3 regions of the Actinoplanes sp. NPDC021490 genome follow, and region 2 is predicted to be linked to each of the others. Evidence: riboswitches for the same ligand, from Rfam matches in the RefSeq annotation. Region 2 holds a riboswitch; each other region holds the start of a gene.
The links. Region 2 has a riboswitch for cyclic di-AMP ahead of ACZ3I4_RS35795 (C40 family peptidase). Riboswitches for the same ligand answer to the same signal wherever they lie in the genome.
Positions count from the first base shown of each region.

Region 1: another riboswitch for cyclic di-AMP. It lies ahead of ACZ3I4_RS02320 (transglycosylase family protein); the one in region 2 lies ahead of ACZ3I4_RS35795 (C40 family peptidase).
Region 3: another riboswitch for cyclic di-AMP. It lies ahead of ACZ3I4_RS22245 (C40 family peptidase); the one in region 2 lies ahead of ACZ3I4_RS35795 (C40 family peptidase).

Region 1 is NZ_JBVHFW010000001.1:505,653-515,342, reverse strand. Features, by position in the region: gene ACZ3I4_RS02335 (GNAT family N-acetyltransferase) at 42-650, opposite strand; gene ACZ3I4_RS02330 (TetR/AcrR family transcriptional regulator) at 856-1,497, shown strand; gene ACZ3I4_RS02325 (saccharopine dehydrogenase family protein) at 1,552-2,790, opposite strand; cyclic di-AMP (ydaO/yuaA leader) riboswitch at 2,959-3,104, shown strand; gene ACZ3I4_RS02320 (transglycosylase family protein) at 3,106-3,855, shown strand; gene ACZ3I4_RS02315 (YybH family protein) at 3,879-4,250, opposite strand; gene ACZ3I4_RS02310 (LysR family transcriptional regulator) at 4,321-5,262, shown strand; gene ACZ3I4_RS02305 (zinc-dependent alcohol dehydrogenase) at 5,314-6,318, opposite strand; gene ACZ3I4_RS02300 (TetR/AcrR family transcriptional regulator) at 6,501-7,049, opposite strand; gene ACZ3I4_RS02295 (class I SAM-dependent methyltransferase) at 7,176-7,721, shown strand; gene ACZ3I4_RS02290 (MFS transporter) at 7,810-8,997, opposite strand; gene ACZ3I4_RS02285 (hypothetical protein) at 9,097-9,690, shown strand, end outside.
Region 2 is NZ_JBVHFW010000017.1:163,916-173,605, reverse strand. Features, by position in the region: gene ACZ3I4_RS35835 (GAF and ANTAR domain-containing protein) at 1-719, opposite strand, end outside; gene ACZ3I4_RS35830 (hypothetical protein) at 768-962, opposite strand; gene ACZ3I4_RS35825 (hypothetical protein) at 1,254-1,454, shown strand; gene ACZ3I4_RS35820 (hypothetical protein) at 1,467-1,622, shown strand; gene ACZ3I4_RS35815 (DUF1360 domain-containing protein) at 1,687-2,208, opposite strand; gene ACZ3I4_RS35810 (DUF6158 family protein) at 2,220-2,432, opposite strand; gene ACZ3I4_RS35805 (hypothetical protein) at 2,552-2,947, shown strand; gene ACZ3I4_RS35800 (DUF3817 domain-containing protein) at 2,960-3,280, shown strand; cyclic di-AMP (ydaO/yuaA leader) riboswitch at 3,447-3,576, shown strand; gene ACZ3I4_RS35795 (C40 family peptidase) at 3,634-4,551, shown strand; gene ACZ3I4_RS35790 (sigma-70 family RNA polymerase sigma factor) at 4,632-5,636, opposite strand; gene ACZ3I4_RS35785 (SDR family NAD(P)-dependent oxidoreductase) at 6,210-6,905, shown strand; gene ACZ3I4_RS35780 (dTMP kinase) at 6,917-7,633, opposite strand; gene ACZ3I4_RS35775 (nucleotidyltransferase) at 7,803-8,381, shown strand; gene ACZ3I4_RS35770 (hypothetical protein) at 8,404-8,652, shown strand; gene ACZ3I4_RS35765 (metallophosphoesterase family protein) at 8,649-9,407, shown strand; gene ACZ3I4_RS35760 (GPGG-motif small membrane protein) at 9,435-9,578, shown strand.
Region 3 is NZ_JBVHFW010000008.1:108,566-118,255, reverse strand. Features, by position in the region: gene ACZ3I4_RS22260 (aerobic carbon-monoxide dehydrogenase large subunit) at 1-703, opposite strand, end outside; gene ACZ3I4_RS22255 ((2Fe-2S)-binding protein) at 700-1,173, opposite strand; gene ACZ3I4_RS22250 (FAD binding domain-containing protein) at 1,178-2,053, opposite strand; cyclic di-AMP (ydaO/yuaA leader) riboswitch at 2,388-2,536, shown strand; gene ACZ3I4_RS22245 (C40 family peptidase) at 2,542-3,036, shown strand; gene ACZ3I4_RS22240 (class I SAM-dependent methyltransferase) at 3,110-3,955, shown strand; gene ACZ3I4_RS22235 (Pr6Pr family membrane protein) at 3,937-4,641, opposite strand; gene ACZ3I4_RS22230 (AMP-binding protein) at 4,638-5,978, opposite strand; gene ACZ3I4_RS22225 (hypothetical protein) at 5,975-6,553, opposite strand; gene ACZ3I4_RS22220 (TetR/AcrR family transcriptional regulator) at 6,610-7,095, opposite strand; gene ACZ3I4_RS22215 (esterase-like activity of phytase family protein) at 8,292-9,476, opposite strand; gene ACZ3I4_RS22210 (glycosyltransferase family 2 protein) at 9,538-9,690, opposite strand, start outside.

The sequences.
Region 1 (9,690 bases), on a different contig from region 2:
TTGTGCACGATCGACGCTGACCACGGCACCCCCTGAAGAGCTTAGGTGCGACGACCGTACCGCCGGGCTGCGACATTTTTCAGGCGGTCACGACGGGTGTCGGTCTGCCGCTCGACCAGCTCCCACGTCTCCAGGCGGCTCGAGCCGTGCGGCCCTTCCTGGAGGATCGGCGATTCGCCGGTGAGCCGATAACCGCAGCGCCGGGCCACGGCCGTGCTGCCGACGTTGCCCGGATCGATACGCAGCAGGAGGCGGCTCAGGTGAAGGCTGCTCTGCGCGTACGCCGAAAGTAGTGACAATGCGCCCGACGCCAGCCCGCGCCGTCGCTCGCGCACGTCGACCAGATATCCCAGTTCGGCCTCCTTGAGACCGAGGTCGACCCCGAACAGCGTGACCTCGCCGAGCGGCCGCGAGCCGTCGGCCGTGATCGCGAGCTGTATGCGCCGGCCGGTGACGCGATTCTGATAACAGCGTTTCAGGTACGCGATGCCGGCCTCGACGTCGAACGGCGACGGCATGGGCGACCAGCGGGCGATCTCGGGTTCGTCGAACATGCTGACCAGGTCATCCAGGTCTTCGGACCGCCATTCGCGCAGGATGATGCCGTCCCCCTTGAGTGTGAGCGGGTAGGGCAGACGGCTGGCGGCCATGATTGAATCCTGCCCGTAAGGACCGGTTGCGGCCAGTAGCGCAGCATATGAAGCCCATGAGTGATTGGTCATGCCGCGAACGTCGGATAGCCGCTATTGTTCCCGGCCCGTTCGCGAGATGATGCACGGATCTTGCAACTTCCACCTGTGCCCAATGTGGAGGGTTAACGAGTGGGCTGATCGGCGGAGCCGTAACGTTAACCCTGTGGAGGACCGAACCACGACGACCCGGCGCGGCGAAACTTACGCCGGCAGATCTCGCGAGCAGCGGGCCAATGAACGCCGCGCCCGGATCATGGCGTCGGCGGTGCACCTGTTCGGCACGCGCGACTACGACGACGTGACCGTCGCCGAGATCTGCACCGGCGCGAAGGTGTCCAAACGGTACTTTTACGAACACTTCGAGGATCGCGCCGACCTGCTGCTCAAGGTGAATCGCGAAGAGAACGAGTGGCTGCTGCGCGGTGTGGCGGCGGCCGTGCCCCCGCGACCGGCAACGTTGGCGGAGCTGTTCCGCCCGGCTCTGCACACGCTCATCGACATGCTGAAGTCCCACCCCGAGAGCGCTCGCGTCATCTACGTGAACGCCCCGCGGATGGAGACGCGCCGACGTGGGGTCCTGCGGGAGGACGCCCAGTTCGTCGCGGCCATGGTGAGGCGGACGGTGGGCGACCCCGAGGACCAGACCGGCTTCGACCGTACGCTGCTCGCCCTGGTGTCGGGCCTCAGCGAGGTGATCATCGACTGGATCTCCCACGACATGAACGGCGACCCTGACCAGCTGGCCGAACACCTCACCGGCATCGCCCTCGCCCTGGCCACAACCGCCACCGGACGGGTCACGTAAGGCCCGTTGCGGAGTTCACCCAGCGCACGCACTCAGTGAACTCCGGAACAGGAGCTAGAGCCGCCGGGCGCTGATCTCCACACCGGCCGCCCGCAGCCGGTTGACCAGGGCATCGCCCAGACCGGTGGCCGGGGTCAGCACGCCACCCGCCGAGGCCGGGAGCGCATCGCGGTCGTGGACCAGGGCCAGCGCCGACTCGGCCAGCATCACGGACGTCGCCGCGTATCCGGGGTCGCCCTTGGCGCGGAAACGAGCCGTGTAGCGGGCGCCGGTTGTCGTGGTGGTGAAGAAGTCCATGGTGAAGTGGCCGTCCTTCTGGGCGCGCTCGCTCGGGCCGCTGCCGGGCTTGGGAAGCACGCGGTCGAGGACGAACCGGGTCGGCGGCAGCATCATGCCCGCGACCAGGGCGCCGAAGCCGAACTTGACCCCGTTGGCCACGAGCGGGGACAGCGGGGACGCGCCGACGCTCATCAGCTCGCGATAGCGGAACCCACGGCCGTACCGCCAGTTGTGCAGAGCGTTGCTGCGGCGGACGACACGGGTGTTGTAGGACGCCATGAAGAACGGCGCGAGGGTGCCCCGCAGTTTCGGGTGCACGTCGGCACCGCGGACGGTGGTGACGTCACCCTGGCGGCCCAGGTCCGGTTCGGCGGCGCGGTCGGGACTCAGCGAATAGGGGCTGGCCGCCAGCCGGCGCAACTGGCGATCGTTCTTGACCGCGTCGAGTTGCTGGCGCATCGAGTCGATCGTGCCGCCGCTGACGCCGCCACGCATGCTGGTCACGACCATCGTGGTGTCGGTGAGTTCCCCGGCGTCGTCGGCCGCGACCTGCTGCGCGAGGACGTACACCCCGAGGTCGCTCGGAATCGAGTCGAAGCCGCACGAGTGCACGATCCGGGCGCCGGTCCGCGCGGCCACTTCGTGGTTCGCGTCGATGCTGGCGCGGGCGAAGACGACTTCGCCGGTCAGGTCGACATAGTCGGTGCCGGCCTCGGCGCACGCCTGGGCCAGCGCCTTGCCGTATTTCAGGTAAGGCCCCACGGTCGTCAGCACGACCCGGGTCGAGGCCGCCAACCGTGTCAGGGCCTCGGTGTCATCGGCATCGGCCACCAGGATCGGCCAGTCGACGCCGAGCTTGTCGCGGACGGCGGCGACGCGAGACTCGGACCGGCCGGCCAGGGCGAGGCGTGTGCCCGCAGGCGCGTGTTCGGCGAGGTAGCGAGCGGTTACCGCGCCGACGAATCCGGAGGCGCCGTAGACGACAATATCGTGATCTCTGGCTTGGTCGGTCATGGTTCAGGATTCTGCATCAGCGCCCCGGAATCTGCTTGGGCGGTTTAGTCTCAAGCCGCTTGTTCCTATACCGAATCGGCTGGTTACGGGCTCATTGCGACGCCCGAACCGGCCCTGTCCGCGGATTGCGGACCCCGCGGGCGGAACGCCGAGTCCTGCCGCCGCCCGACGGGACAGACACTCATGGCATGGAGCGGGGGACCCAAGTTCCTCGGCGCGTCCGCGCGCCTCGGGGTGAAGCCGCCACACTCACGCGGCCGGGCACCTCAGCCCGAACCCGACAGCTGACCTCGCAGGCGTGGAGGGTCCACTGTCATGGCACGAGTCTGCAAACCTGCCCGTACCGCGCTTGTTCTCGCCGCGGCCGGCATCACCAGCATCACCTCCCTGATCGGGCCGCTCGCCGAGGCGCCGGCCAACGCCGCTCCCTCATCCACGACCGACGTCAACTGGGACGCCATCGCCGAGTGCGAGTCGGGCGGCAACTGGAGCATCAACACAGGCAACGGCTATTACGGAGGTCTGCAGTTCAGCCGCCGCACCTGGCGCGCCTACGGCGGGTCACGCTTCGCCGGCACCGCCGACCAGGCCAGCCGGACCGAACAGATCGCGATCGCCGAACGCGTGCGTGACGGCCAGGGCCTGGGCGCCTGGCCCACCTGCGGCCGCCGGGCCTCATCGACCAAGCAATATCGAGCCGAGCAGTTGGCCGTCGCGCGGGCCGAACAACTCGCAACCGCCCGAGCCCAGCAGCTCGCCACCGCCCGAGCCCAGCAGCTCGCCACCGCCCGGGCCAGGCAGTTGACCGCTGTCCGGGCGACTGCCCGGGCCACCGCGACCCAGGCCGCCGCCCGGGCGGCAACGGCAGCGCCGACGGCCGCAGCCGCGAGCCCGACGCCGGCACCCTCGGCAAAGCGCACCTACATCGTGCGTGCCGGCGACACCCTCGTCGTGATAGCAAAGCGGACCAATTACCCCGGGGGCTGGCGCGCGCTGCACCGTCTCAACCGTGCCTCGCTCAGCAGCCCGCACCGGATCTATCCCGGTCAGCCGCTCGCCCTCTGACCGCCGGCCGGCGGCCGGCGAAATTACGTCGACCCACTCGGGCTGACGAACTCGGGCTGGTCGAGAACCCGCAACCACGTGCCGTCGGGCTGGCGGCGCACCACCTGAGCCCGGGCGCCGGCGCCGTCACTCGGCGGCGTCGACGTCAGGGCCAGGTCACCGCTGGTCAGCGTGGGCAGCGGTTCCTCGGGCGTGAAAGTGGGCATGTGCGGCAGGGCCTCCGCCCAGAGCCGCCGGATCGCATCCCGCCCGACGGTCTGCCGCCCCGGCGGATAGGCCATCACGGCGTCTTCCTCATAGAGAAGCGCCAGGCCTTCGGCGTCTTTGGCATTCGCCCGCTCAACGAAGAGGCGGGTCAGGTCTTCGGGACGGTGGGCCTTCTCGCGTTCGGTCATGGCACCACCTTGCTCCGGGCGGATCCACAAGTCCAACGCATAGTTCTTATAGCTACTAGAATTCACAGTTATGGAACTTCGTCAGCTCGAGTACTTCGTGACCGTCGCCGAGGAGGCCAACTTCACCCGCGCCGCCGAGCGCGTCCGTATCAGCCAGTCGGGCGTGAGTTCGCAGGTCAAGGCGCTGGAGAGCGAGATCGGGGCGCCGCTTTTCGACCGCTCCGCACGGACGGCACGCCTTACCGAGGCGGGCACCGCGGCTCTCCCGTACGCGAAAGCCGCTCTGGAGGCCGCCGCGGGCTTGCGACTGGCGGTGGACGAGGTGCGCGGGCTGGTGCGGGGGCAGCTCACGGTCGGGATGGTGACGGGTTGCGAGGTGAAGCCCCTCTTCGCCGCGCTGGCGGCCTTTCATGACGCGCATCCGGCGATCGAGCTCGACCTGATCGAGGACAACTCCGACCGTCTCGTCGCCGGCGTGCGAGTGAGCACTGTGGACATCGCCCTGGTCGGAGTCGCCGGCGCCCCTCCAGAACATCTGGAGTCGCAGGTCATCGTCCGCGAAGGGCTGGCCGCGCTGGTCCCCTGGGATTCCGAGCCGGCCCGGCTCGACCGCATCACGCTGAGCGACCTCACCACACATCCCCTGGTCACCCTGCCCGAGGGCACCGGCATCCGCACCGTACTGAGTGAGTCGTGCCTGGCCGCCGGCCTGTTTCCCGACGTGGTGCTGGTCGCTTCGGCACCGGGCGCGGTGGCCGAGCTCGCGTCCCGGGGTCTCGGCGTGGGCGTGCTGAGCGAGTCCATGGCCACCGCTTTTCCGCAGCTCAAGGCCATTCCCATTGATCCCGTACGGATCCCCGCGCTGCTCGCCCTCGTCTGGCGACCACGGGTCAGCCCCGCGCTGGCCGCCGCGCTCCCCCATCTGCGCGAGGCGTTCGGGGTCGTCCCGCCGGATTCCTCAAACACGGCAGCCGCCGCGGTAAGCGGATCCGGCGGCTCGAAGCGTCTTTAGAAGTGAAGGCGGAACTTGAAGCGATGAATAGAGCAAGCAGCGGACGGGGCCTCAGGCGCGCGGATCGATGTGGATCTTCGGTGCCGATCCGCTGCGTCGCCCGGCGAGCACGTCGGCCGCCTCGTCGAGTCCGACCGTCTCGGCGACCAGCGGCCGGGGATCAACGGCTCCCGAGGCGTACGTTTCGATGGTCTCACCGAGTCCGCCGGAGGCGCTCAGAATGCCGACGACGGTGAGGTCCTTGAGCACGGCCTGGCGGGTGTCCACGAGGGACGGCTCGCCGGCCAGGCCGATGCAGACGACCCGGCCGCCGGGCTCGACGCGGTCGACGGCGAAGGCCGGCAGATCACGCGCGTTGGTCGCGTCGATGATCGAGTCGAACGGCACGGACGGCAGTTCGGCGCGGGTCCACGCGTCGGCGAAGCCGAGATCGCGGGCGAAGGCGAGCGACTCGGAGGTGGCGCCGAGCAGGTGAACGTCGGCGCCGCCGGCCCGGGCGAACATGGCGGCGAGCAGGCCGATCGTGCCCGGCCCCATGACCAGCACGGTCTTGCCCGGCGCGGGGTCGGCGGCCCGCACCGCACGCAGGGCGTTGCCGCCCGGCTCGACCAGGGCGCCGAGGGTCGGGTCGACGGAATCGGGGAGCTCGAAGAGGGCCTTGGCCGGGACGGGCAGGCTTTCGGCCAGCGCACCCGGCCACCCGTGCCGGATGCCGATCTCGTAGCGGTCGGCGCACAGGTGCTGACGGCCGTTGAGGCAGCGGGCGCAGTGGCCGCACCCGAGCATGGTGTCGCCCGTGACCCGTTTGCCCAGCCATGACGGGTCGACGCCGCCGCCGACGGCCGACACGACACCGCTCCATTCGTGGCCGATGCGCACCGGGTAGGTGGCGTCGCCGCTGGCCAGATAGGCCATGTCGCCGGTGAGGAACTCCATGTCGGTGCCGCACACACCGGCCCGCTCGACATCGACGACGACCTCACCGGGCCCGGCGACGGGCGGGTCGACCTCGACGACCTCGGAGCGTCCCGGCCCGGTGATCACGAATGCGCGCATCCCGACAGTCTGCCGCCTCCCGCGATGACGTAACCGTGATGCCGCCGACAGTAAGCCCGGGGAGGAAGCGTGCCCGTCATGCCGCCCCACGGTGCTCTCGCTGGCCGCCCGGCTGTACTGCCACTGGCGTTGCTCGCGCGGGTCACCCGGTTGTGGATGCCGCCGCCGGTGCAGGCGCGGGGTCACCCGCTGTGGATGCCGCCGGTGGTGAGCTCGCGAATCATCTGGGCCATCTCGGCCGGGCTGTGCGGGAAGCCGGCGCGGACCCACCAGCCGAGGGTTCCGACGAGGGCGCTCGCGTGATACTCGGCGGCCACGTCGACCGGCAGCCGCAGGTTGTCGTGGGTGCAGAGATGGTCTCGCATGACCTCGAAGATCATCTGGTGCAGGTGGGCGGTGCCGACCGCGCGGTAGATCTGCGGGTGCCGGTGGGCGTGCTCGAAGATCACGGTGATCGGCTTGACCGGGTCGGCCGGGCTGCCGGCCCGGCGACCGCCGGCGAGCAGGCCCATCTCGCGTTCCAGGTCGTTGCGGAGGTCCTCGAAGCAGGACGCGAAGAGGGCGTCCTTGTCCCGATAGTGCGCATAGAACGTCGACCGGCCGATGTCGGCGCGGTCGAGCACGTCCCGCACGGTGACACGGTCGTAGCCACGTTCGACCACCAGCTCGACCAGGGCTTCGCGAAGAGCGGTCCGCGTACGCCGGACCCGCCTGTCCTCCACCGTCGCCATCTCGCCCTCCGGGCCACTTTCCCGAATCTGTTCGGTTCCGGACGGACGCGGTGTTCCGCCCGTTGACCCCTCTCACCGTAACCGAACACGATGTTCGGAAGCGAACACGATGTTCAGGAGTCGATCATGCAGATGTTCACGCATGCGGAGCAGTACGACCGTCACGCCCAGCACGTCGGCCGCAAGCTGTACGACCGTGTGGTGGCGGACGCACATGCCATGGGTCTGCCGGACGGCACGAGAGTTCTCGATGTGGGCACCGGCCCGGGTCGCATTCCCCGGGCGCTGGCCGCGATGGAGCCCACCTGGGTCCTCGACGGCATCGACCTTTCACCCCAGATGATCGAGTACGCCCGCCAGCAGGGCCCGGCAGCCGACCGAGTGACCTTCACGGTCGGCGATGTGGCCGCGCTCCCCTACCCCGACGAGACCTTCGACCTGATCGTCTCGTCGATGAGCCAGCACCACTGGTCGGACGTGGACGGCGGAATCCGGGACCTGCGCCGGGTGCTGCGTCCCGGCGGGCGCCTCTGGATCTACGACGTCCGCTGGAGCCTGAGCCGCGCCCGCCGAGCCGCGGACAGAGAGTTCGCCGAGGTGCGCCGGGAGCCCGTTCGCCTGACGCGGTGGCCGGTTCCGTTGATCGCACGGCTGAGCGCTCGGGCCCGTTGAGCCGGTCGCGCAGCGGGCACGTCGGTGCCGCCGGCTTCAAGATGCGCGACTCGCCCCGACCGTGAAGCGGCGCGACCGGCCGCCGTGGTCAGCGGGATGGCTCGGGGACGGGCCGGGCGCGGCGGGAAGTGGCCAGGCGGGGCTCGGACAGGACCACCAAGACGGCGACTGTGGTCAGTACGGCGCCGGCCAGGACGGGGAAGCGGGGGCCTGAGCCGGTCAGGAGGGCGCTTCCCAGCAGGGCGCCTCCGGTGATGCCTACGTTGAAGGCCGTGGAGGTGCCCGCGGCGGCCATGTCTGTGCTGCCGGGGGCCACCTCGAGGACCCGGGTGCCCAGGATCGAACTCATGCCGGAGAGGGCGAAACCGGCCACGGCGACGGTGACGACCGCGGTCAGCTGGTCTGTGCCGAAAGCGAACTGGGCGCCCAGGGCCAGGGCCTGGACGACCGTGGCGACCAGCAGGCTCGCCCAGCCCCAGCGACCGACGACCAGACCGGCCACGAACACGCCGATCAGGCCGGCGACGCCGCGCAGGAGGAGGATCGGCCCCAGGGCGCCGGGGTCGAAGCCGCTCACTCGGGTCAGGAACGGGTCGACGTAGGTGAAGGCGGCGAACGCCCCGGCCAAGGTGACGGCGCTGGCCACGACGAGCGTGCGGTAACGGCCGGCGTCGGGGGCCGTGCCCCGGTCGGCGTCGCTCTCGCCCCGCGCGGTCTCGGGCAGCAGCACCAGCACGACCACCAGGACGAAGACGCCCAGCAGGCTCAGGGCCAGGAACGGTGCCCGCCAGCTGACTTGTTGACCCAGCCAGGTGCCCAGCGGGACGCCGACCAGCGGTGCGGTGGAGCTGCCGGCGAACACCATGGACAGCGCGCGGCCGCGCAGATGTTGCGGGAACAAGCCGGCCGCGGCCGGGGTGACCACGGCCCAGAAGACGGACTGGCTCAGGGCGATCACGACCCGGGCCGCCAGCAGGGACGGATAGTTCATGGCCAGGGCAGACAGGGCCGCCGACACGGCGAAGACGGCCAGAAGCAGAACGAGCAGGCGGCGGCGCGGCCACTTAGCGGTCAGCCTGGTCAGCGGCACCGTGGCCACCACGACGACGAACCCGTACGCCGTGACCAGCAGGCCGATCGCGGACTCGCTGACGCCGAGGTCGCCGGCCATGGCCGCGAGCAAGCCGATCGGCAGCGTCTCGACCGTGACGTACAGGAAAGCCCCGAGCGACAGCGCCACCAGGGCGACCCATGCACGCGTACGGCTCGATTGCATGTGATCAACGCTATCGACCGGGTCCGACAGAAATCCGGTGGCCGGGAGAGTCCGTTCGGATGATCAGCTCGTATGGTCAGCGCCCTTACGATGCCCGTCGTGTCGAATCGGATCGTTCGCGCAGCGCTGTCGTCCGCCCTCGTCGCGGGATCGACCGCGTTCGCCCTGAGCGTGTCCGGGCCGGCCCACGCCGCCGATCTGGCGGTCTCCCTGCCGATCAGCTCGTTCGGCGACATCGTGGTCAACCCCAAGAGCCAACGGATCTTCATTACCGACCCGGCCGGCGGCAAGCTGATCGTCACCGACTACGCCGGTGTGGTGCAGAAGACGACCGACAAGCTGCCGAGCATCGCCGGTCTCGCGCTCGACGCCGAGGAGGGCGATGTCTACGCCGCCGTCCCCGACGAGAAGGCGATCATCGCCTTCAAGGACAACGGAACGCGCCTCCAGACCTTCCCGGCGTCCGGTAACACGAAGCCGGTCACGCTGGCCGCGGCCGGCGGCCACGTCTGGTTCGGCGAGGCGGACGGCGGAATCGGCCGCCTCGATCGGAGCGGCGAGGAACCCGACCTGGTCCCCGACGTCGTCACCACCGGATTCACCTCGACCCCGGTGCTGATCGGAGCGGGCAACCTGATCGCCGCCGCCGATCCGTCGGCCGTCCCGGGTGTCGTCGCCGTCGCGAATGTGGCA
Region 2 (9,690 bases):
CCGAGGCGTTGGGCCGTGTCGCGCAGGACGGTGTAGGCCTCCTGCACCCCGCAACCGCGCTGGGCGATGATGACGCCGACGGCGCGGTCGACCGCGGCGCCGGAGCTCAGGGCGTCTCGGCGGCGTAGTTCGTCCAGGAGGACCTCGGACTGGTTGGCCAGGGCCATCGCGGTGAGCAGGTCGTCGGGGCCGGGAGCGGCGGGCACGTCGAAGTAGAGGCTCAGGGCGCCCACCTCGGCGCGGGGCAGGTCGAGGGGCAGGGCGGCCACGCCGTGCACGTCCTCGCGCCCGGCCGCCTCGGCCAGGTCGGGCCAGCGGGTGTCGGTGGCCAGGTCGGGCACGGTGAGCAGGGTGCGCGTGCGGGCGGCTTCCAGGCCGGGGCCGGTCGTTCCCGCGGTGTACTGGATGTCGTCGACCGCGGCTCCGGCCGGGCCGTGGCCGACGTGGGTCAGGGGGCCGCCCTCGCCGATCAGCACGATCGAGCAGCGGACGGCGCCGGGGACCGCGCCGGCGGCGAAGGTGGCCAAGCGTTCCAGCGCCTGGGCGAAGTTGTCGGCCGACAGCAGGGACGCGGTGAGTTCGTGCAGCAGGCCGGCCAGTTCCACCGGGTGCGGCCCGGCCGGCACCGCCCGGGCCACGGAACGGGTGCGCCGGCGCCGGGTCACGACGCGGGCGGGACCACGATCCGGGGGCGAAAACCGGCGATATGGGGCGGACACGCGGGGCATCCTGCCATGGCCATCGACGCTCACGTAAGTCTTGTGCCTCTACGGAGTGGTTTCGGCCGTCTGGTCCGAGCGCCGCCGCTCCAGGAAGGTGTCGGGCGCGCCGTTGGGATCGTGCTCGCGCTCGTCGGATTCCGCGAGGATCGCCTCGGCCTGCGCCCGGGGGTCCGCGCTTCCGGCCACCTGCTCCTCGGGAAGTAGCTCGGCCGCGCGCTGCCCGATCCGGTCGTCAGTCATGAGAGATCGACTACCCGTAGTGAGGATCGAGAAACACGGCGGCCGGAAAGCAGAGCGCCGCCCTCGGCGTTAACCGGGGGCGGCGCAGATGTCGGTGTGCAGGTCGCCTCGCGGCGAGTGGCTCAACACGGCTCCAGCCGAACGGTATTCCGTGAAGGCATTGGGTGAGGCCCGGGGACACTGGGCACACCGACATCTGTCATCAACGGTCGGACCCCCACCCCGATTCCGTTAGCGAATGTGACGCCGACCACAAAGTTTCGGCGACCCGGGGCCGGGTAGCCCGAGTCCGTGACCGACGAGATCCGTGAGCTTGACGCATTTCTGGACGACGCCTACGACGGGCAGGAACGGCTGAGCAGCGCCGACCTGCAGCGCCGGGCGATCGCGGCCGACCTGCCCGCCCTGGCCCTGACCCGGGTCGACGCGCTGCCCGAGGGCGAATACGCCCAGGACGAGGCGGCCGAGGCGCTGCGCGCGCTGGAAGTCTGAGAGGAGACCGCGATGGAGCCGATCGGCGACCCGGACGAGCAGGAGGACTTCGCCGGCGAGCACGACGCCACGACAGTCGATTCCGACGTCACCGCCGGGCAGGACGACGAGGCCGAACCCGAGAGCCCCGAGGGCTGGTCCGGTCTCGACAAGGACGGCCCGCCCTGACGGACACGACGCGAGAAGGCCCGGGTGTTCGAACCCGGGCCTTCTCGCGTACGGGAACCGGGGTCTAATCGCCCTCGGCGTGGCGCTTGGCCACGTCATAGCCGAGCTGCAGGAAGTCGGAGACCGCCGTGGCCGTCAGGGTCACCGCGGCCAGCCGGGTCAGGCGGGGCGCCAGCACGAGACTGCCGGTCAGGCCCGTCGCCACCCACACGGCCAGGCAGAACGGGCAGGTGATGAGCTCGCCGATCCCGTGCTTGAGCGAGCTCTCGTGGTCGCGCACCTCCTCGTTGAGCTCGGCCGCACCGGCCGGCTCGGTGTAACGGGTGAAGGGGGCGCGCAGCGGACTGGTCACCGAGTCCTTGGCCAGCAGCCGGCTCAGCTTGTGGGTCGCCAGCGACAGCAGGACGACGTCGGAGGTGGACGGGCGTTCGGGGACGGGCTTTCCGGTGGCCCGGGCCGCGACGGCTAGCGAGGCGGCGAGGGCGCCGAAGGCCCCCATGGCCACGGAGTAGCCGCCCAGCGGCCGGTGATCATGGGGGGCGTACGACTGCCCGACGCGCGCCATCCGGGCGCGCAGCGTCTGCATCAAGGGAACCCCTACAAGTCCTGGGTGAGCCGGTCGCGGTCGACCTCCCGGCCCGGGTAACGGGTCATGTACTCGGTTTCCAGTTCCGCGGTCCGCTTGAAGTGGTTGTCCAGCGCCGCGTCCGGGCCGTGCCGGAGCGTGGCCAGGCGGGCGCGGTACAGGCTGGCGAGTTCGCGGAACAGGTCGTCGTCGCCGAGGGTGGCCGGATCTATACCGGTCTCCATCAGCGGAGCGTCGCCACGGGCGTCGGTCACGGTGCACCTCCGGTCGAAAACGGGCCTCAGCGTCACACCGAGTTGCCCATGCAGACGATCAACAAACACCCGCCGGTACGCTTCTGGGCATGAAGGGCCTGTGGACCCCGGCGTGGATCGCCCGGCACGTCCTGGCGCTGGTTCTCGCCTCCGGCTGCCTGGTGCTGGGCTGGTGGCAGTTCAGCCGCGCTCAGGAGGGCAATTCGATCAGCTGGGGTTACATGTTCGAGTGGCCGGTGTTCGCGGCCTTCGTCGTTTTCCTGTGGTGGCGCGAGGTGCAACTGGCCCGCAAGGGCCGGCCCGAGGCGCCCGAGAAGCCGGCGGAGAAAAAACTCCCAGGTTCGGCTGTTACGGTCGGCCGGCCGGTGCGCGTGGCCCATCGATCCGCCACCAATGACGACGATCCAGAGCTCACCGCCTACAACGACTATCTCGCCTGGCTGAACGCCCATCCCGGCGCCCGCCCGAGCGACTATCCCGGATAGGAAAAGACGAACGTGAAGGGTGCCCTGACCCGTTACCGGATCATCGCGTGGATCGTCGGCGTGGTCCTGCTCGCGCTCGTCGTGGTGGGCATGCCGCTGAAATACCTGGGCGACAACCCGATCGTGGTCGAGGCGGTCGGCCCGGCGCACGGCTTCCTGTTCATGGTCTATCTGGTGGCCACGTTCGATCTGTCCCGCCGCGCGCACTGGCCCTTCGGCCGGATGCTTCTGGTGATGCTGTCGGGCACGATCCCGTTCCTCTCGTTCTGGGCCGAGCGTAAGGTGAGCCGGGAATGGGTGCCGGCCGCCGAGTTGGCGAATAGTCCGGTTTGACAGCCCGCTTCGACGCTTCGCTTCCGTCGAATTACTAACCGCTATCGGGATCATTCCAACAAAGCGGTCCATTGTCTTAAATCACTCTGTGACCCCTTGCATTTGCATCTTTCGCCGATAGGTTGATGCGGTTGGTTCGGTCCGCAGCCACTCCCCCTGGTGGCGCCGGCCAACGCTGCCGAATCGCCTCGCGCGAACCGGGGAACCGAGTCTCTGGGGTGAATCCGCGTCAGCGGTAGGGCCATCTTCCAGCCCGAACCCGACAGCTAACCCGGTAGGCGGCCAAGCGGAAGAAAGGCCACTGACCGGTGCCCCACCCCCGTACGAGGCTTCGTGTCCTCGTCGTCGCGGCGATGGCTGCCGCGATCACCGGCTCCTTCGTGACGCCCGCGCAAGCGGCACCGTCCGCCACGGAGCTGAAGAAGCAGATCGAGGCGGCGTCCAACAAGCTCGAGGATGTCACCGAGCAGTACAACGCCATGAACGTCAGCCTGAAGAAGACCCAGTCCGACGCCAAGAAGCTGCAGGCGTCCCTGGCCCCCGCTCAGGCCGCCCTGAAGGCCGCGAGCGCTCAGGTGGGCAACCTGGCCACCACGTCCTACAAGCAGGGTCGTGCAGGCCCGATGAGCGCGCTGCTGTCCGGCGGGCAGGACGGCCTGATGGACCGCATGAGCTATCTGGACATGCTGACCCGGGCCAACCAGCGCGACATCGACACCTTCACCGAGGCGACGCAGAACTTCACCGAGCGTCAGGCCGCCCTCAAGGCGACCCAGACCAAGCAGACCGCCCAGCTCCGGGCGCTCTCGACGCAGAAGGCTTCGATCCAGAAGGATCTCAAGAAGCTGTTCAAGATGCGCGAGACCGCCTTCGGTCAGGCGCAGGAGACGAGCGGCGGCTACGACGGGCCGATCCCGCAGATCTCCGGCAAGGCCGGCGTGGCGGTCACGTTCGCCTACAACCAGATCGGCAAGCCGTATCTGTTCGGCGCGGACGGTCCGGGCAGCTTCGACTGCTCCGGTCTGACCTCGGCGGCGTGGCGGGCGGCCGGCAAGTCGCTGACCCACCAGACCAAGTCGCAGTGGAGCGAGACGAAACGGATCGACCGCGACGATCTGCAACCGGGCGACCTGGTGTTCTACCGCAGCCTCGGGCATGTGGCGATCTACGTCGGCGACGGCCAGATCATCGATGCCCCGCACTCCGGCACGGTGGTCAAGAAACGAACGATCAACATCATGACCCCGTACGGATTCGGGCGAGTCGTCTGAAGTCTGCGCACGAAAAAGGCCGGTACCCGAACGGGGTACCGGCCTTCTGTGTCGTGAGTAACCGGGGGAAGGAGAAGCCGTCAGGCGGCCTGCAGGCCCTCGGCCCGGGCCAGCTCGCGCAGCCGGCCGAGCGCCTGGATCTCGAGCTGACGGATCCGCTCGCGGCTCAGCGAGAAGCGCGAGGCCACCTCGGTGAGCGAGTGCTCGCGACCGTCCTCGAGGCCGTAGCGCGCCCGCATGATGCCGGCCGAACGGTCGTCCAGGTGGTTGAGCAGACCCTCGATGCGCTGCCGCTCCAGTGCGGTCAGCACGATCTCCTCGGGCGAGGGGGCGTCGCTGTCGGCGACCAGGTCGCCGAGGTTGGTGTCGCCGTCGTCGCCGACCGGGGTGTCGAGCGAGACCGTGTCCTGGGCCCAGCGGGTGAGCTCGTTGACGCGCTCGACGGTCACGCCGAGAGCGGCCGCCACCTGCTCGGGCTCGGGGTCGCCGCCGAGCTCACGAACGAGCTGACGGGTGACGTTGCGCATCCGGTTGACGTCCTCGACCAGGTGCACGGGCAGGCGCACGGTGCGCTCCTGCTGGGCGATGGCCCGGCTGATGGCCTGACGGACCCACCAGGTGGCGTACGTCGAGAACTTGTAACCGCGCTCGTAGTCGAACTTCTCGACGGCTCGGACGAGACCGGTGTTGCCCTCCTGGATCAGGTCGAGCATCGGCATGCCGGAGCGCACGTAGCGCCGGGCGATCGACACGACCAGTCGCAGGTTGGCCCGGATGAACAGATCCTTGGCCTTCTGACCCTCGGAGACGAGCCGCTCCAGTTCCTCCCGGCTCACCCCGCGCCGGACCTCGCCGCTGTCGAGCAGGTGCTCGGCATAGAGGCCGGCCTCGATTGCCTTGGAGAGCTCGACCTCCCGTGCGGCGTCCAGCAGCGGAGTCCGGGAGATTTCGTGCAGGTAGACGCCGACCAGGTCACGCTCTTCGGCGACCTGATCGGTCCGCATCACGGTGTTCTTCTCCACGTTGCCCACGGTCCCCTCATTGCCTTCACTACTTACCCCGTTACGGGTGATCCCTGTATCCATCAGTTCCTCCCCGTAACGTCCGCAGTTCGCACATTGCGGTTACTGGCATCTACACAACAAATGGCTGCCCGCACTGATTCCGGCTGGTGGGTCGAAAGTGTCACGAATGTCTGGGGGATTGCTGTGAGCCGCGTGCGTACTTGCTGTACAGGGCTCCAGTGCTCCGGCATTCGGCTGCGCGACCACACGGGGTCGTACAGACAGAGGCATACCCGTTGCAACTCTCATGACACCACCGGCCCCTCGTCCCTCACAGCGACGTCCATCACCAAGGGCCTTGGGACGTCCGTCACCACCCAGTACGTTCCTCGGGCTCGCCAGGTTCACGTGCTGGATCGACAGCTTCGGGACGGGCTTGAAACAAAAGCCGACATCAAAAAGATCCCGACGCCTGCGCCGAACGGGACCACCTGCCACAATGCGGCACGCGGCGGCGCAGTTCACTAGCCCGCACGAGTGACAACCGCACGAGTGACGCCCCTTTGACAACGGTTCGGAGCCGCCCCGCCATCCGATTGGCGAGGTGACGAACAACACACTGCCGGAGATCGCCGGCGAGAGACGATGAGCGTCATGAAGAACGGGCGAACGGCTCTCATCACCGGCGGCACGGGTGGTCTGGGGACCGCTGTGGTCGAGGCATTTGTCGCCGACGGGTGGCGGGTCGTCGCTCCCGTACGCGCGGGGTCCGTCGACAAACTGCCCAAGGGCGCCGTGCCTTTGGTGGCCGACCTCACCGACGAGACCGAGATCACCACCGCGGTGGCCACGGCCGTGGGGGCCGGCGACCCCGGATCCCCGCTGCGTGCGGTGATCAACCTGGTGGGCGGGTTCGCCAGCGGCCCCTTGATCGCCGACGCGCCCTATTCGGCGCTCGAGGCCCAGCTCGCGATCAATCTGCGCCCGACCTACCTGGTCACCCAGGCCGCCCTCCCCCACCTCGTCGAGGCGGGCGGCGGCAGTGTCGTCTGCGTCTCCTCCCGTACGGCGCTGTCGCCCTTCCCCGGTGGCTCGGCGTACGCGATCTCCAAGGCCGCCGTGCTCGCCTTCGCCGGCTCGGTCGCCCTGGAGTACAGGTCGCGCAACGTCCGCTGCAACACGGTGCTGCCGAGCGTGATCGACACCCCGGCCAACCGGGCCGCGATGCCGGACGCCGACTTCGCCAAGTGGGTGCGGCCCGAGCAGATCGCGCCCACCATCCTGTTCCTGGCCTCGGACGCGTCGGCCCCCACGAGCGGCGCCCAGATCCCGGTCTACGGCCGGGCCTAGGCCGGGGGTTTCTACAGCGCCTCGGCGAGCTGAGAGCCGGCCACGGCCAGGGCGGCGACGAGCGGGCCGCCGGCCAGGAGCATGCCGACGACCGAGCGGCCCGGGTCGGGCGTGGTGCCCCCGGCCAGTTCGGCGTGGATGGCGGCCGAGACCTCGTCCGGGGTGCCGTTGGCGTCGATGACCACGAAGCCGGCGAACTCGGGCAGGGAGTAATAGGCGGCACGGGCCGCGTTCAGATAGTCCATCGTCTCGCTGTCGTAGCCGCGCGCCTCGATACGGTCGTGGGCCACCTGCGGGTCGACGTCGAGAAAGAACGTGACGTCGGGGGCGCGGAAGAACCGGTAGGCCAGTCGCGCCCGGCGCTCGGCGGCCGGTTTCGCATCCCGGGCGCGCAGGCTCGCGTACTGACAGAAGGCGTACCGATCCATCACCACCGTGCCTCCGGTGACCGCGCGGCGGAGCAGCGTGCGCAGAATGGCCAGCCAGCGCAGCACCGACTCGACCGCCAGCATGCCGCGACGCCCGAGCAGAGCTTCGCCGTCGCTGCGGCCGAACACACCGGCAAGACGGCCGAACCAGTGGCGCCCACCCGCGTTACGGCGGTAGGCGGCGCGCACTCCGGCGGCGCTCAGCTCGTCGGCCAGCCGGTGCGCCTGAGTGGTCTTGCCCGAGCCGTCGATGCCGACCAGGGCGATCATGCCGGGGGCCGGAACCTTGCCGTGGGTCATGCCAACCAACGGTAACCGGGGGGCGCACGCGCCGTTCTCCGGCGGCGACCGGTCCGGCGTACCAAAATGGGGTTTTGTCCGGTGACCCGCACGGGTGGCGATTCAACGGCAGGCGGCCCGGGTAGTCGTATCCGACACAGAATCGCACACGTCGACAGGGGGAATAACCATGCCGCACCGGGTGGACGAGGGGCTGGCCGGCACACTCAAGATGGTCGCATCGACCCTGAAGAGCGCCGGAATACCGTTCGCCCTCGGTGGCAGTTTCGCGGTCTATGCGCACGGCGGTCACTCCAGCGACCACGACGTCGACTTCCTGATTCGTGAGCAGGACAAGGAGCAGGCCCTGGCCGAGCTGTCCAAGGTCGGGTTCCGCACCGAGCAGCCGCCGGAGGACTGGCTGGTCAAGGTCTACGACGAGGACCGGATGGTGGACCTCATCTATCGGCCCGTCGAGACGCCGGTGACCGACGAGACCTTGAACGACACCGAGCAGATCTCGGTCGAGGCCATCTATATGCCGGTGCTGTCGGCGACCCAGCTGATGGTGCACAAGCTGCTCAGCTACAGCCAGCACTACTGCGACTTCGCGACCGGACTGCCGGTGGCCCGCTCGCTGCGGGAACTGATCGACTGGCCGCGGGTCCGCCGTGAGACCGAGAAGTCACCGTACGCCGAGGCGTTCCTCATCCTGCTGGACCGGCTGGACGTCGTGCCGTTCCCGGACGAGGAAGCACTCACCCGCTAACCGAAACCGGAGGGTTTGGCCGATGACCACCGACACCGATCTCGAGGCCGAGATCCAGCGCCTGCTCACCGAGCACGATCGGATAGCCGAGCAGGGCATCACCGTGCAGCGCCGCGATCACCTGATCGTCCTCGGCGGCGAGGTGGAGAGCACGCAGCGCCGCGACGAGATCTGCAAGCAGATCTCGGCCCACTTCCCGGACGTGGAGATCACGTGTGACATCGGGATCACCAGGGCCGCGGCGCCCAGCGAGGTGGAGGAGATTTCATGATCCGGATCGCCGCCGTGGGCGACGTCCACGTGGACAAGGATGTGGTGGGCCGCTACCGGCCCGCCCTGGAGGAACTGCCCGACCGGGCCGACGCGCTGCTGGTGGCCGGGGACCTGACCCGGCACGGCACCCCGGAGGAGGCGCGCTGCTTCGCCAAGGAGTTCGGCGGGCTGGCCGTCCCGGTGGTGGTCGTGCTGGGCAACCACGATCACCAGAGCGACCAGCAGGAGCAGGTCACCGAGGTGCTCACCGACGCCGGGATCACCGTGCTGGAGAGCGCCGCGACCGTCCTGGAGATCCGCGGGCAGCGGCTCGGCATCGCCGGCACCAAGGGCTTCGGCGGCGGGTTCGCCGGGGCCTGCGCGAGCAACTTCGGCGAGCGCGAGATGAAGGACTTCGTCGGCACGAGCGAGCGGTACGCGACGGCGCTGGAGAAGGCGCTGCAGTCGGTCGAGTGCGACGCCCTGGTGGCGCTCACCCACTACGCCCCGGTGCCCGAGACGCTGGTCGGCGAGCCGCTGGAGATCTACGCGTTCCTCGGCTGCTACCAGCTCGGACGGGCCATCGACTCGGCCCCGACGGCGCTCGCCCTGCACGGGCACGCCCACCACGGCTCGGAGCGCGGCCGGACGCCCGGAGGGGTCCCGGTCCGCAACGTCGCGCACCCAGTGATCAAGCAGGCGTACAACGTCTACCAGCTGTTGTCCGAAGAGGTCGACGCCACATTGATCGGCACCCGCGAATCAGGTTTCTGATTTTCACGCATCGGGTATCCGATCTGCATGGACCTAATCCTTTGGATTCTCGCAGTCATCCTGGTGGTCGCCGGTATCCTCGCGCTCTTCCGGCGGCAGCTCCTCTGGGGCATCGTGCTGATCATCATCGGCCTCCTCGTCGGCCCCGGTGGCGTCAGCATCTTCACCTGATCGGCCCCCTCGTATCCCGCTCCATCCCCCCCACAATCGAGAACCGGGCCACCCCGAACGGGTGGCCCGGTTCCGTTTGTCCGCTACGCCGCACTCGTCGTGCGATGGACCG
Region 3 (9,690 bases), on a different contig from region 2:
CGTGCGGGGCCTGGGTGGTCGACCACAGGCGCAGCCGGCCCTCGACCGAGTCGAAGTCGGCGACCGCGCCGCACGTCTCCATCGGCGCCGGATGTACGCGCGGATAGACGATGTCTTCCTTGACGACCACGTCGGCCCGGGCGAAGACGGCCTCGGTGGCGTCGGCGTCGCCGGTCTCCCAGTCGAAGCAGTGGTTGTCGGTCTTGCCCTCGAGGTCGTCGCGGATCAGCGGCGCGTCCGGCGCGAGGGCCTGCCGCGCGTCGATGACCGGGTCGAGGACGTCGTACTCCACGTCGATCAGTTCGAGCGCGTCGCGGGCGGCGTACCGGTCGTCGGCGACGACGAAGGCGACCTCCTGGCCCTGGAAGCGCACCTTGTCGGTGGCCAGCACGGCCTGCACGTCGTTGGAGAGCGTGGGCATCCAGGCCAGGCCCAGCCCCTTGAGAGTCTCGCCGGTGACCACGGCCTTGACGCCCGGCGCGGCCTCGGCGGCGCTGGTGTCGACGTTGACGATCCGGGCGTGCGCGAACGGCGAGCGCAGGATGGCCAGATGCAGCATGCCGGGCAGTTGCACGTCGTCGGTGAACCGGCCCCGGCCGCGGACCAGGCGCGGGTCCTCCTTGCGCAGCATCCGCCCGTACCCGACGGGCTTCTGGTCGTTGTCGTCGAACGTGGTCGTTCTGGGCTCTTCCACTGTCGTCATTTGTTCGCCGCCGCTTCGTGGACCGACGCCCAGCGCACCGAGCGGACGATCGTGGAGTAGCCCGTGCACCGGCAGATCTGACCGGAGATGGCCTCACGGATCTCGGCGTCGGTGGGGTCGGGATTCTTGTCGAGCAGCGCCCGGCAGGTCATCATCATGCCCGGCGTGCAGAACCCGCACTGCAGCCCGTGACACTGCATGAAGCCCTCTTGGATCGGGTCGAGCTCGGCCCCCTTCGCCAGGCCTTCCACCGTACGGACCTCGTGCCCGCCGGCCATCGCGGCCAGCACGGTGCACGACTTGACGGGCTCGCCGTCCAGCCACACCACGCAGGTGCCGCAGTTGCTGGTGTCGCAGCCCCAGTGCGTGCCGGTCAGGCTCAGCGTGTCGCGCAGGAAGTGCACGAGCAGCAGCCGGCCCTCGATCTCCCGGGTGACCTCGACGTCGTTGACGGTCATCGTGACCTGCATGGACTCAGCTCCTCGCCCGTTCGACAGCCTTGCGCAGCGTGCGGCGGGTGAGCTCGTCGGCGAGGTGGCGCTTGTAGTCCTCGCTGCCCCGCTGGTCGGTGGCCGGGTCGCAGCTGCCCGCGGCGATCGCACCGGCCCGCTCGTACATCTCCTCGTCCGGCGTGTTGCCCCGCAGCGCCCGCGAGATCTCCGGGATGCCGGTCGTGTTGGGCCCGACCGCGGCCAGACCCACCCGCGCGTCGGCGATCGTGCCGTCCGGGGCCAGCCACACCGCGGCGCCGGCCGACACCACGGCCCAGTCCCCGGCCCGGCGCTCGACCTTCTCGTACGCGCTGCCGCCACCCGTACGCACCGGGAAGCGCACCTCGACCAGCATCTCGTCGTCGCCGACGGCGGTCTCGTACGGCCCGAAGTGGAACTCCTCCATCGACACGACCCGCTCGGCGCCGCCCGGCCCGCGGATCACACAGCTGGCGTCGAGGGTCGTGCACACCGCGGACAGGTCCTCGGACGGATCGGCCTGGCACAGCGAGCCGCCGAGCGTGCCCCGGTTGCGCACCACGGGATCGGCGATCACGCGCTCGGCGTCCCGGAAGATCGGGAACGCGGCGGCCAGCTCGTCGGACTCGAGCAGCTCCCGATGCCGGGTCATGGCCCCGATGCGAACCTCACCGGCCTGCACCCGGATGTATCCCAGTTCGGCGTGCAGCGGGTTGATGTCGATCAGATATTCGAAGTTCGCCAGCCGCAGCTTCATCATCGGCAGCAGGCTGTGCCCGCCCGCCACCAGCCGTGCTGAGCTGCCCAGACGTTCCAGCAGTCCGATCGCCTGGTCCACACTGGTGGCACGCTCGTATTCGAACGGAGCCGGAACCTGCACGCCGCACCTCCCTCGATTGCCGAGCATCTTTCCTGAGCGGCGTCCAATGTCAACAGCTACCTAAGCGATGCCTTAGGTTGCTGCGCTCCGGGTTATTTGGTGAGGAGCCTCACCGGCCCGCGCGCCCGATATCGCGGTCATTCCGGGCTCTTCGTCCCCGATGTCCGGAGCGATTTGCGGTCTTTTGTTCGATTGGGGACGCACGAGGTTTCTGGGACGGCTGCGAAAGGGTGGCGGATCGCGGCAACCGGCCGATCGTCCTTCCGTGCGCCCCACATCGGGACACGCACCAGGCCGCCCCGGAACGCCGAGTCCCGCCCACCGGGGGTGGCCCGACCTGACATCGACGGAACTTCAGTGGGCGGGAGCGGGGGAACCAGAACGCCGGCCATCGCGCCGGCTCGGGGTGAAGTCGCGTACGCGGCGGGCCGCCTTCAGGCCTAATCCGACAGCTAACCTCGCAGGCGGTTGAAGGACCGAGGATCGTCTTGTTCCACCTCACGACGCCGCGCCGCCTGCTGCTCATGTTCGCGGCCGCGGTCATCGCCGCCACCCTGCTCGTCGCTCCCGCACCGGCCTCGGCGGCCCCGGTTGCCGCGGCCCCGGCCGCTGCGGCCGCCCTTCTTGCTCGCGGCCAGAAGATCGTCGCGGCGGCCCGGGCCCAACGGGGCAAGCCCTACCGGTACGGCTCCCGCGGGCCCGCCGCGTTCGACTGCTCCGGCCTGACCGGTTTCGCGTACGCGAAGGCCGACGTCAACCTGCCGCGCTCCGCCCAGGCGCAGTACAGCGCCGCCCGGAAGATCACCGGGGCCGCGACCCGCCCCGGCGACCTGGTCTTCTGGGTCTCGGGCGGCCGGGCCTACCACGTGGCCGTCTACGCGGGCGCCGGCCAGGTGTGGCACGCCCCCAAGCCGGGCGACCGGGTGAAGCTGGCCCGGATCTGGAACTGGAAGCAGGTGAGATTCGGCCGGATCGGGGGCTGAAATCGGGGTCCGGCCCCGCGGCCCTTCGAAAGTCCGTTGCGCGCTCGCGGGGCCGCTCCTAGCGTGCGCGGCTATGACCAGCCTTCCCGCCCCGCGGGCCATGCGCAGCATCGACGACGTCTACGGTGACGCGTTCGACGACCAGGAGATCGATGCGGCCCTGGACGAGAGCCTGTCGCCGCGGGGCCTGAACGAGCTGTTGTTCGACCTGGTCGCCGAGACCGGCCTCCCGCCGGGTTCGGCCGTGCTGGATGTCGGCGCCCGGGACGGACGTCACTGCTTCGAGTTGTCGCGTCGCTTCGGGTTCACGGTGCGGGGCGTCGAGCCGGTGCGCCGTCATCTGGACAACGCGGCCCGCGACCTCGCCGCGTTCGCCGTCGAGGAACCCGAAGGCGCCGCCCGGGTCCGCATCGACGAGGGCCGCGCCGAGAAACTGACCGATCCCACCGGCTCGGTCGACCTGATCTGGTGCAAGGACGTCCTCGTTCACGTCGAGGATCTGGAGACGGTGTTCGGCGAGTTCCGGCGGGTGCTCAAACCCGGCGCTCGTGCGGTGATCTTTCAGATGACCGCCACCGACTGGCTGACGCCGGCGGAGGCGGCGTTCCTGTGGCCGCCGGCGGGCATCCACGCCGCAAGCACCGATCCGCAGCGGTTCGAGGCCGCGATCACCGGGGCCGGGCTGAGCATCGTCCAGTGCATCGAGCTGCACGGTGAGACGCGCGAGCGCCTCGAGGAGGATGGCGTTGCCACCAGTTCCAAACAGCTGCTGCGGGTGTCGCGGATGCTGCGCAACCGTGCGGCGTACGAGGAGCGGTTCGGCACCATCGGCTACGAGTTCATGCTCACCGACTGCCTGTGGGGCGTGTACCAGATGATCGGCAAGCTGAACCCCCGGATCTACGTGCTGTCGGCGTGAGCTGAGCCGATCTTGGCGGGGCGGCCTGTGGACAACTCGGGATGGTGGACAGGCTCGGGGCTCATCCGTGCGGCGAGGCGGTCGATGGCCAGCAGCGCCGCACCCAGCACGGCGAAGATCACGCCCAGCTTCACGAACTGGCCGGCCACCCATCCGTACCCGTGCGAAGTGGGGTTGAGGAAGAAGTAGGGGTAGCGGTCGCTGACCGTGGGGAACAGGACCGCGCGGGCCACCGAGGTCGCGCCGTAGCCGAGCGGGAACAGGATCCACAGCGGGAGGTCGCGCCACGGGGAGACCCGGCGCGGGCCGAAGGCGATCCAGTCGGCCAGGACCAGCAGCGGCACGGCGTAGTGCACGAGGAAGAGGGACCAGTTGGTGACCTGCCGGGCGGGGTCGTCGGCGGCCAGGCCGGGCAGCGGGTTCTCGCCGTTCTGCAGCATGAAGTGCGAGATCAGGCCGGTGATGACGATCCACAGGGTGACCGCGCCGCGCAGGCGGGGTGCGGCCGGATCGGTGGTGCGGCGGCGCACCATCCAATAGAGGACCCCGCCGAAATAGCCCAGCGTGATCAGGTTGCTCTGGCACGTGTAGTACGCGATGCGGTGCTCGCCGATGAGCAGGCCGACCAGCCCGGAGACCACGATGAGCACGCGCAGCCAGAACTGCGGAGTAAGCCAGACCCTCATCGGGCCGACCGTAGTGCCGCCTTCTGCACCTTGCCCATCGCGTTGCGGGGAAGGCTGCCGACCAGGTGCACGACGCGGGGCCGCTTGTGCACGGACAGGCCGGTGGCGACGAAATCGATCAGCTCCCGCTCCGTCGTCCCGTCGGCCACCACGTACGCGGTGATCTGCTCGCCGAGATCCGGATGCGGGGTGCCGACGACGGCGGCCTCACGGACCGCGGGATGCATCAGCAACGCGTCCTCGACCTCGCCCGCGCCGACCCGGTAGCCCCCGGTCTTGATCAGGTCGGTCGAGGCCCGTCCGACGATCCGATGCCACCCGTCCTCGCCGATCATGGCCACGTCGCCGGTCTCGAACCAGCCGTCCACCTCCGGACGCCCGTGGTGCAGATAGCCGTCGAACAGCGTGGCCCCGCGAACCTGCAGGTGCCCGATCTCGGCGCCCGGCCGCAGGGGCTCGCCGGCGTCGTCGGTCAGCCGCGTCTCGACTCCGGGAACGGGCAGGCCGACATGCCCCGCGCGGCGCTCACCATCGGCGCGGGCGCTCACCGTGATCAACGTTTCGGTCATGCCGTACCGCTCCACCGGGGCCTGGCCGGTCAGCGCGCGTAGCTCGTCGAACACCGGCACCGGGAGGGGCGCGCTGCCCGACACCAGCAGGCGGGCCCGGGCCAGCGCGCGAGCCTCGGCGGGAGCGGCGCAGACCCGCGACCACACCGTGGGCACGCCGAAATACAAGGTCCCGGGCGCGGCGGCATACGCCTGCGGGGTGGGCCGGCCGGTGTGCACGAGCCGGGAACCGACGCGCAGCGGCCCGAGCACGCCCAGCACCAGACCGTGCACATGAAAGAGCGGCAGCCCGTGTACGAGGGTGTCGGCCGGCGTCCACTGCCAGACCTCGGCCAGCGCGTCGAGGTCGGCCGCCAGCGCCGCCCGGGACAGCACCACGCCCTTGGGCGCCCCGGTCGTGCCGCTGGTGTAAAGGACCAGGGCCGGGCTCGAATCGTCGGGCTCGGCGGGAACGTCGTTGCTCGCGGCCCACGGCCCGGCGTCGATCGGCTCGGCGCCCGAGTCGGCCAGAATGTGCGCCCGCTCCAGCTCCCCGGCGTCGGGCGGGATCGGCACCACCGGCACCCCCGCCAGCAGGGCGCCGGTCACGGCCACCACGGTGTCGAGCGTCGGCGTCGCTTCCACGGCCACCATCCGGCGTCCGGCGATCCGTCGCGCCACCCCCGCCGCCTGCCCGAGCAACTCATGCCGCGACAGGCCACCCCCTTGCGCCCGTACGGCGTCAGTCAGGTCTTCGGCCTCGTGCAGGGCCCCCAGAAGCCGGGTCATCGGGCCGCCTCCAACTGGGTGACCATCGGGGAGAGCAGGTCGTTGAGCTCGCGCACCAGGACCGTGACCGTGCGCTCGGCCAGCTCCGGAAGCTCCGGGCCCGCGCTGTCGGGCATCGCGGGCAGACCGGCGAACGACAGCGGCGCCTCGACGACCAGCATCGAGCGCGCGTGCGGGATGCGGGCCAGTTCCTCTTGCGACGGCGCCAGGAACTGGCCGAACGTCTCGGGCCAGTCACGCCAGCCCCGGTCCTGGGTCCAGCTCTTGGACGCCCCGATCGCCGCGGGCCAGGGCGCGACCAGCTCGACGGCCGCGGTGAGGGAGCCGTCCCAGGTGTTGCGCCGCAGCTCGGCCGTCAGCACACGCCGGTGCAGCCGCACGTATCCCGGATCGAGGTGCGGCGCGGTGGCCAGACGCCAGGCCGCACACGCGAACCCGACGGGCGAGATGTCACCCCAGCAGTCGTCGAACTCCTTGGCATGAACCCAGACGTGCTCGGCGAACCGGCTGCGCCCGAGCCCCGCGTTCTCCCGGTCGTACTGGTCGTCCACCCAGGCAACACTCAGCGCAGCCACCGCACCACCCTAGCTGCGCGGGCGCCGCCGGTGGCCCCCAGCCACACCCCAGAGGGTCAATGCTGGAGCCGCAAGCCGTCGAACACGATGGCCAGCACCCGGGCCCGCAACGGGGCGCCGTCGGCGCCGTGGTCGGGAACCCGGGACACGGCGAGCATGAGAGCTGTCAACTCGGGAACCGTCACGTCGTGGCGGATGGCGCCGGCTTCCTGCGCCCGGGTCAGCAGCGCCCCCAGAGCACGTGGCAGTTGCTCGCGGGCCGGGGTGAGGGCCTCGTGCAGGTCGCCCGCGGCGAAGGCGTCGGCCCAGGCCTGTTTGCCCGCGGCCACCTCGGCTATGCGGCCCAGGAAGGTCCAGATCGCGGTGGCCGGGTCGTCGGACACGGCCAGCTGGTCGGCCTCCTCGGCGAACCGCCGGAGCCGCTCGCGGAAGACCGCCTCGATCAGGGTCGCCTTGGTCGGGAAGTGGCGGAAGACCGTACCGATGCCGACTCCGGCTGCGCGGGCCACCTCTTCGGTCGACACCGTCGTGCCCCGCGCCACGAAGACTTGCTCGGCCGCGGCAAGCACCCTCGACCGATTCCGCAAAGCATCAGCACGCGGCGCCCGCGCGGTCATAACCTGCCTCCGTACCTTATGTCGCTAAAACAGCCGACTGACCGATCATCAGCCTAGCGTCCCCTTTGTAACGGAGTTATCACTCCACTTTAGACAATGCCGGCCGTAACGGAGACACCGTTTCCCCGACCTGCGGAACGATCACAATCCGGCCCGGTAAAAGCCTCGAGAATTTTCTTGCTCACACCGCCCGGGCGGCGGCACACTCCGGACACGAGGCGTTCACACTCGTACGCATCCGAACGGCTGGTTTCGTTGCACAGACGGCAAATCCGACCATCGAGACCCCGGCCGGCCGGATGCCGGACGACCTGCCGATCGAGGGGCCCGGCTCCGCCGGCGACCGGCAGCCGGCCGCGGGCCGGCCCTGTGGGCACGTACCCGGAGTGGCCGGCTCCGCGGCTCCCCACCGGGCGGAGACGGCACACCACTTCGCGGAGAGAGGCGTCGCCTGGCGAAGACGGCGCGCCGCTGGTTGGAACGGCGCGTCGCTCGGCCGAACAACACGTCTGGCGGAGACGGCACGCCGCTTTACGGAACGGCACATCGCACGGTGGAGACGGCATGTCGCTTGGCGAACGGCACGTCGCACGGTGGAGACGGCATGTCGGCCACAGCGCGCGGACGACGAGCCGACCCTGCGTGACCGCCGAATGATCACGACTGATGAAGGGGCTCAACCTCTAGGCATCCTAGGAGGCTAGGTTGTTGGGTGGGGCTTCCTACGCTGTAGTCAAGACAGATACGGCCGGACGGACGCTGTGCCCGGCCCGGCTCGGCCCGGCCGCGACGGACGTGGGCCGCAAGCCTGAATGGGCGGATCCACGAGGCAGGTCAGGGCGGGCCAGCTATCGGGGCGGGCTCCTGACCACGTCGACCGCCGGAGGCTGGGTGGGGCGATGTTGCCCATCACAAGCAGCGGGCCGCGCGGGCTCCTGGCCACGTGGGGCCGCCGGAAGCTGGGTGGAGTGATGTTGTTGCAATCAGCGGCCCGTGCGCCAGGTGACCAACCCTAGGTCGTACGAAAAAGGGAGCGCGACGGGCCGCTGAAAGCGCAAGTTACCGCAGGAGCGGCAGGCAGTAAGCGCGCTGGGACGACATATAGCTACAGAAAGCCTGAGTCATCGCAAAATGCGACGGTCGGGGTGCAGGGACGACGGCAGGGCGATCGTGATCCACTCGTTGTTGTCGGCGGCGGTGGCGCTGCGGCCGGTGGAGAACGGGAAGTTGTTGTCGTTCAGGACGGCGATCGTGCGGTCGTCGAGGATGACCACGTCCTCGATGGTCTGGAACGGGAAGGTGAACGTGGTGCCGAAGCCGCCGAGTTTGCGGGGGTTCGAGACGTTCATCAGGTCGACCAGCAGACGCTTCTCCAGCTTGGAGCCGCGGGCCGTGGCTTCGTAGATCTTCTTGGTGACAGCGGTGGCGCCCTGGCCGTTGTCGCGTTCGATGATCAGGAAGCGGCCGGGGGCGATTGAGATGGCGTCGCCGATGGCGAAGTCGGGGTTGTCGAGCTGGTAGGTCCAGCGTTTGCCGGTGTACGCCTTGGCGCGCAGGTCGAATTCGTTGAGCCGCAGCGAGCCGGCCGGGTCGCCGGTCACCGTGCCTTCGAGCAGCGCGTAGAGGTGGCGGCCGTCGGGCGACTGGGCCAGGCCCTCGAAACCCTTGCTGCTGCGGGCGGTGGCGGCGGCCCCGGTACGCGCGGCGGTCTCGGGCGCGATCACGCCGGGCAGCGGAACCGGGGTGTCGAGCAGGCGGCCGGCGCGGTCGAAGTGCAGCAGGTGGGGGCCGAACTCGTCGCCGATCCAGTACGAGCCGTCGGCCACCCGCACGATCGACTCGGGGTCGAAGTCGGCACCGGTCAGGACGCGGTCGGGACGGGTCAGCGTCCACGGGACCTTGCCGGCGGGGTCGGTCAGCGTGATGCCGCCAAGCACGTCGACCCGGTTGCGGCCGAAGGCGGGCGCCAGCTTCTGCACGCGCAGCAGAAAGTCGCCCGAGTTGGCCTGGTTGCCGTAGCCGTTGTCGGAGAGCACGTCGAAGGTGCCGTCGCCGTTGTCGACGATGCCGGAGAAACCCTGGATCGGCTGGTCGGCGAAGGGCGCGGTGAAGCCGTTGAGGTTGCCGGTGGCGAGCGCGCCGGAGGGCTCGCTGCCGGGGACGAACGTGCCGGCGGGCAGCGCGGCCCAGCCGGTGAGCGTGGGCTTGGTGACGTGGTGGCCGCCGGCGTACGAGGCGGTCCCGCCCACCGGGAGCAGGAGCGCGAGCACGCCGGTGCCGGCGACGATAGTGCGGACGATTCGCATGAGCGGGGACGTTAAAGACCCGGGGTTAAGCGGCCGGAACGAATGGCTGACCGGGGACCGGTCAGCGGGTGGCCGCCTCGGACTCGCCCATCGTGGAGATCGTCTCGACGCCGCCGCCGAAACCGGCCGCGGCCACGGCGGCGATCACGGTGGCGGCCCGCAGCGCGTGGAATCCGCCGCGGCCGAGGGTGGCCGCCTTCAGATTGCGGGCGAC